Regions from separate parts of the Laedolimicola intestinihominis genome, predicted to be linked through region 1. Evidence: a T-box and tRNA genes for the amino acid it is inferred to sense, from the RefSeq annotation. Region 1 holds a T-box; the other holds one or more tRNA genes.

Region 1 (3,416 bases):
AATGCTAGAGTATGATTTAGTATCCCATCCGCTGTGGAGGGGGAAATGACAGGAAGCAGCAGCGAAAGAGGAGAGATTTTATGAAAAAGAATAGCGGAGGAATCCGGACAGTGATTACGGCGGGCATTTTGCTGGTATTGGTGATCGCGGCAGCCTGGACATGGAAGCAGAAGAAAGCGGACGAGTCTGCAGATGCGGAAATTAAGATAGAGACGCCTGGCGAAGCTGACGATGCGCCGGAGGAACCGGTAACAGAGGTGACGAAGACGCCAACAGAGGCGGAGACGACGGCAGATCCGTCCGCAGCCGATGAGGTTGCCCGTCAGGAGCAGGAGAAAAGTACTTTTGTGACAGATTATGAGAGTGAACCATTGTTATCTGGCACACCAATTAAATATCTGAGCCTGGAGGTGGGAGGAACCGACGATGAGATCCGTCTGAACTGGATGTCGCCCAGCAGCAGTGCCGGGCAGGTCAGCTGGTACACGGTGCAGAATGGTGATTTTCAGATGGTGACGGCTAATTGCAGTTCGTCCCGGACTATGCCTGGATATTATGTAAACAAAGCGACTGTGACCGGACTTCAGCCGGGCATGACTTATGCATATAAAGTGGGAAATGACGCGGGCGGCTGGTCTCCGGAATATCGGTACACCGTGCCGGAAGGCGATACAAAGGAAGGGTTTACTTTCCTGGTGACTTCCGACGCGCAGATTGGTCAGGATCAGTATCAGGAGGAAGAGGTCAGCATCGAGGACTGGGACAAGGTGGTGACCCGGCTTACCAGATATGTGCCGGAAGCGCAGTTCCTGGTGCATACGGGCGATCAGGTAGCCCAGTTTGGCAATCCTGAGGAATACAGCGGTTTTCTGGATCATCTGGGACTCTACAGGATTCCGCTGGTACCGGTGACTGGCAATCATGACGTGGCCAACAAACAGATTTCCGAGGAATTGGGCTACGGCGGCGGACCGTATTTTTACGAACATTTCAATGTGCCGAACCGCTCCGAGGAGTACGGTATGAGTGAATATGATAAGGATGGAGATTATTATTTCATCCGGGGAAATGTATTATTTATCGTGCTGAACAGTACGACCAACCAGCCGGTGGACATTCACGAGGAATATGTTCCCAAGGTTATCGCCGAGCACCCGGATACCCGGTGGCGTGTTATCATCCAGCATTATCCGGCCTACAGCAGTGTGGCGAAATATCAGGAACGCATGGATTCTCAGCTTCGGTATTCCCTGGGTTATATCTGCGAGGATAATGATATTGACCTGGTGATTACCGGTCACGATTCCATCTATTCCCGTTCTGCTTTCACAAACCGGCGCTGTGAGAGATACGACAATTATGATTATTCCACAGGCGGGGTGGCGGTCAACCCGGAAGGAACCATGTTTGTGGTCTGCGGAACGTCCAGCGGAAGCCTGTATCAGGCAGCGACACCCAACGAAAATCTGGTATTCCAGAGTCAGGCGCAGGAGCCTACGGCCATCCGCTTTGATGTGACAGATACGGAGCTGCATCTGCGCGCCTATACCGTAGACAACTGGACCGTCTGCGACGAGTACACAATCCGCAAAGAATAGTGCGGAAACCTTGACAATCCGCGGAAAGACTGCTATATTTACCTACAGTTAGACTGGATAGAATAACATAAAGGCGGAGAAAAAGAGGAGTACGCGGGACGCACGTCAAAAGAGAGGACAGCTCATGGGCTGAGAGGCTGTCGTGGAAGGGTCGCCTGCGGAAGGTAGCTTTGGAGCCGGAATGGTGAACGGAGGTCTTATTAACCATTCACGCCCAACCAGCGTTAAAGGGTGAGAGATATGAAGCGGCAGTGTCGCTTCATAAAGTAAGGTGGTACCGCGCACAAGCGCCCTTTCGAGCATGAGAGGGCGTTTATTTTTTTCGCAGGAAATCAAAGGAGGAACAGAATGAAAGAGTTGGCAAAGACCTATGATCCAAAGGCGATGGAGGATCGTATTTACGGAGAGTGGCTGGAGAAAAAGTATTTCCATGCAGAAGTGGATCGGAGTAAAAAACCGTTCACGATTGTTATGCCGCCTCCCAATATCACAGGAAAGCTGCACATGGGACACGCACTGGACAATACCCTGCAGGATATCCTGATCCGTTACAAGAGAATGCAGGGCTACAATGCGTTGTGGATTCCGGGAACCGACCATGCTTCCATTTCCACAGAGGTTAAGGTCATCAACCAGCTGAAGTCAGAAGGTATCGATAAGAATGAGCTGGGCCGCGAGGGCTTCTTAAAGAGAACCTGGGAGTGGCGGGAAGAGTATGGCCGCACCATCGTAGATCAGCTGAAGAAGATTGGCTCCTCCTGCGACTGGGACAGAGAGCGCTTCACCATGGACGAGGGCTGCTCCAAGGCCGTACAGGAGGTATTCCTGCGCCTGCATAAGAAGGGCTATATCTATAAGGGATCCCGTATCATCAACTGGTGTCCGGTCTGCAAGACCTCTATCTCTGACGCAGAGGTAGAGCACGAGGAGCAGGCAGGCCATTTCTGGCATATCAATTATCCGATTAAGGGCAGTGACAAGTTCGTAGAGATCGCTACCACCAGACCGGAAACCCTGCTTGGCGACAGCGCCCTGGCTGTAAACCCGGATGACGAGCGGTATCAGGATATTGTAGGTAAGACCGTGATCCTGCCTCTGGTAGGCCGTGAAATTCCGGTTATCGCAGACGCTTATGTAGATAAGGAGTTTGGTACCGGCGTGGTAAAGATTACCCCGGCACATGACCCCAACGATTTCGAGGTAGGAAAGCGTCATAACCTGCCGGAGATCAATATTCTGAACGACGACGCAACCATCAATGAGAACGGCGGCAAGTACGCAGGCATGGATCGCTACGAGGCCCGCAAGGTCATGGTAGAGGAACTGAAGGAGCAGGGTCTGCTGGTGAAGGTGGTAGACCATGTCCATAATGTAGGAACCCACGACCGCTGTGGCACCACCGTTGAGCCCATGATCAAGCAGCAGTGGTTCGTGAAGATGGAGGAGATGGCAAAGCCGGCTATCGAGGCTGTTAAAAACGGAGATCTGACCTTTGTGCCGGAGCGCTTCGACAAGACGTATCTGCACTGGCTGGAGAATATCCGCGACTGGTGTATTTCCCGTCAGCTCTGGTGGGGACACCGGATTCCGGCTTACTACTGCGACGACTGCGGTGAGATCGTGGTAGACCGTGAGATGCCGTCCGTCTGCCCCAAGTGCGGCGGAACCCATTTCACACAGGATCCGGATACCCTGGATACCTGGTTCTCCTCTGCGCTGTGGCCCTTCTCTACCCTGGGCTGGCCGGAGAACACCGAGGATCTGGATTACTTCTACCCCACCGATGTACTGGTAACCGGATACGATATCATCTTCTTC
Region 2 (3,416 bases), on a different contig from region 1:
AGCCGTTCGGAAGCTGCATCACATCTTCATAGGCGTAATTCGCCACCGGAATCAGAGCGCAGATGGCCTGAGAAGAAATGCCCTCGCCGGTGCCGGTAAAACCGAGGCCCTCTTCTGTAGTAGCCTTGATGTTAATCTGGCTTTCTTCAATCTGTAAAGCCTTCGCCACATTTGCCCGCATCTGAGGAATATGGGGCGCCATTTTCGGGCGCTGGGCGATGATGGTGGCGTCGATATTGCCCACCACGTAATTCTGCTCCTCCAGAAGCTTTCCCACATGCTCCAGAAGCCTGATACTGGAGATGCCTTTATATGCCGGATCCGTGTCCGGGAAATGCTTTCCGATGTCGCCGAGGGCCGCTGCGCCCAGAAGAGCGTCCATAATCGCGTGAAGCAGCACATCTGCGTCGGAGTGTCCTAGAAGTCCTTTCTCATAGGGAATTTCCACGCCGCCCAGGATCAGCTTTCGGTCCTCCACCAGTCTGTGTACGTCATATCCCATTCCTACCCGCATTCTATACCTCTTTCTCCGGGAAATTCCGCCCGGTTTTCGTTCTTATTTTTTGGAAAATGCTGTCGCGCCTCCATGCCTGTCCAATAGTCTCCGGCAAAACAGCCTGTCTGCCGTTATTATATCTCAAATGTTTGCATAAGTATAGCCAATCCATGACAACTTGATACGATTTTTGCAATAACCGCTTTCCACTGTGCCCGCAGGCTCGCTACTGGTTTAAGCTCTCCCCTATGACCTTCCACTGCCCGATTAGATTGTCCAATGAACACGCCGCGTTGGCCGGACTGGTGGATGGCAGCCGCACCGCTGCCCGTCCCGTCTCCGGGAAAATGTATTTTTTATACAGCTTCTCCGCCGTACCGCCGTTTACATAGATCTGACGGATATCCGCTGTCTTCAATATGGGGCGGATATCATTGGGCACCACGTTCCGGATACTGCTGTCACTGGAGCCCTCGATCTCGCAGCTTGCGATCACATCCCACAGGGCAATGCCGCTCCTAAGCAGGAACTCCTTCTTCTCAAGAATCGTCCCCGGCGTCTCCTGCCCCGTCACGGCCGCCAGAACGCGCCAGAATCGATTCTGCGGGTGATTGTAGAAGAAATGCCCTTCCCGCGATTTCACCGACGGAAAGCTGCCCAGAATCAAAATTTTTGAATGTCCGTCGTAGAGCGGCGGTATCTCATGCTGCACCTGTTCCATGTCATCCTCCTGTATACGAGATAAAATACGCTTCGCGAATTTTACTCGTTATCGCGGCATCTACGTTCCACTTCGGTCGGTGCTGAACAAGCGCCACTGGCGCTTAGCACCGTCAAGGTCTCGTACAAGCACGGACTTTGACTCGTTGCTCGCGTAAACAAAAGACCCAAGAACGATTTCGTTCTTGGGTCTGAATCTTAGTAGCGAGGAAGGGATTTGAACCCCCGACACTGCGGGTATGAACCGCATGCTCTAGCCAACTGAGCTACCTCGCCATAAATGGGACCTATAGGGCTCGAACCTATGACCCTCTGCTTGTAAGGCAGATGCTCTCCCAGCTGAGCTAAGATCCCATTTCGTTCTCGGTTTTGACTTGCCGTCCCAACCGACTTGCTTATTATAACCTTATAACCAAAGAAAAGTCAAGCACTTTTTTCAACTTTTTTTCATTTTCTTTTCAGAATCTCCAAAAGCCGCATAAATACTGGATTTTTTGACCTTATTTTTTTACGGGAAAGGTGTTTTTTTACACCTTTCCATTCTTGAACTGCCAGATCATCTCACTGGTCAGACTGATATTCAGGGGCTGGGGCGGAGCGTCCTCCCGCGTGAACCATTCTGCAGTGGCCAGCTCCTCGGTGTCCAGGGTGACGGTCTCGTCATCACCGTCCAGATCCACGAAGAAGCCCATCAGGACTGTCTCGGAGAAGGACCAGGGCTGGCTCTTGTAGTAGCGGATATTTTTGACCTTCAGACCCACTTCCTCCATGACCTCCCGGCGGATGGTCTCCTCGATGCTCTCGCCGATCTCGGTAAATCCCGCAATCAGCGCGTAGTAGGTGATATTATCCCGGCCCGCATACTTGGACATCAGAATCTTATCTTTATGTAGAATACCCACGATGACTGCCGGAGAAATCTTCGGGTATTCCATCTGGCCGCAGTCCGGGCAGCGCATCATGCGCTCCTTTGCGTCATGCACCATGGGGCTGCCGCAGTGGCCGCAGTACTTGCGGACGTCGTACCAGTGCCAGAGCTGATAGCCAGTGATGCCGGCGAAGGATAACCACTGAGGCTGTGCGTCCCGAAATCTCCGGTTACTTTCCAGCCGAAAGCCCTTGCGTTCCGGCAGGGCCAGTTCCTTTACCAGATAGAATCTCTTATCATCCACTGTGAACAGATAGATGATGTTCTCCGAAAGCTCCGTCTTCACCTCCGGAAAATCCCGGAATCTGGGAAATGCAATCTCCACCCCATCCCAGCGGGCCAGCGCGTTATGTTTCTCAAAATACATCAGATAGCTGTCTGCGTCCGGCTTCTCCGGGCAGTATTCATTGTGATAGATATGCGGCGCAATATCCTGTATCATATCGATTCTCCTTTATGAAAATCCCCCGCCGGAAGGCTTACGCCTCCGGGCGGGGGAATCTGCGTTCAAACAATTTTATGCTTCTCTGCCTTTGGTTTCAATCTCTTTTTTCACGTCAGCAATGAAAGCGTCCAGAGCCTTTACTCCCTGATCTCCGGCCTCGCGGCTTCTGACAGAGACAGCGCCCTCTTCCTCTTCCTTCTGACCTACCACCAGCATATACGGAATCTTCGCGGTCTGTGCCTCACGGATCTTGTAGCCAATCTTCTCCGCGCGCTTGTCAAGCTCGGTACGGATACCGGCCTCATCCAGAGACTTCTTTACCTGCTCTGCGTAATCCATATACTTGTCGGAAATCGGCAGTACACGTACCTGAACCGGAGCCAGCCAGGTGGGGAACGCGCCTGCAAAATGCTCAATCAGGATACCGATGAAACGCTCGATGGAACCGAATACCACGCGGTGGATCATGATCGGGCGGTGCTTCTCGCCGTCTGCTCCCACGTACTCCAGTTCAAAACGCTGGGGCAGCTGGAAGTCCAGCTGAATGGTTCCGCACTGCCAGGTACGGCCAATGCAGTCTACCAGATGGAAATCAATCTTCGGGCCATAGAACGCGCCGTCGCCCTCATTTACTACATAAGGCATACCCAGCTCGTCCAGAGCGTCTCTAAGGCCTGCTGTAGCCATCTCCCAGTCCTCATCACTTCCCATGGAATCCTCGGGACGGGTGGACAGCTCTACATGGTACTTAAATCCAAACATGGAATAGGTATCGTTGATCAGAGCTACTACGCCCTTGATCTCGTCCTTGATCTGCTCCGGCGTCA

Evidence for each region. The T-box of region 1 lies ahead of WMO29_RS10885 (valine--tRNA ligase). A T-box ahead of a tRNA ligase gene usually reads a tRNA of that ligase, here a tRNA-Val.
Region 2: it has a tRNA-Val gene. The T-box ahead of WMO29_RS10885 (valine--tRNA ligase) is inferred to sense a tRNA for this amino acid. The anticodon was not compared.

What each region holds. Positions count from the first base shown of each region.
Region 1 is NZ_JBBMFE010000010.1:13,415-16,830, forward strand. It holds gene WMO29_RS10880 (purple acid phosphatase family protein) at 81-1,598, shown strand; T-box leader at 1,666-1,896, shown strand; gene WMO29_RS10885 (valine--tRNA ligase) at 1,947-3,416, shown strand, end outside.
Region 2 is NZ_JBBMFE010000001.1:301,167-304,582, reverse strand. It holds gene ispF (2-C-methyl-D-erythritol 2,4-cyclodiphosphate synthase) at 1-514, opposite strand, end outside; gene WMO29_RS01280 (DNA-deoxyinosine glycosylase) at 723-1,217, opposite strand; tRNA gene WMO29_RS01275 (tRNA-Met) at 1,419-1,492, opposite strand; tRNA gene WMO29_RS01270 (tRNA-Val) at 1,498-1,570, opposite strand; gene nudC (NAD(+) diphosphatase) at 1,744-2,586, opposite strand; gene thrS (threonine--tRNA ligase) at 2,662-3,416, opposite strand, start outside.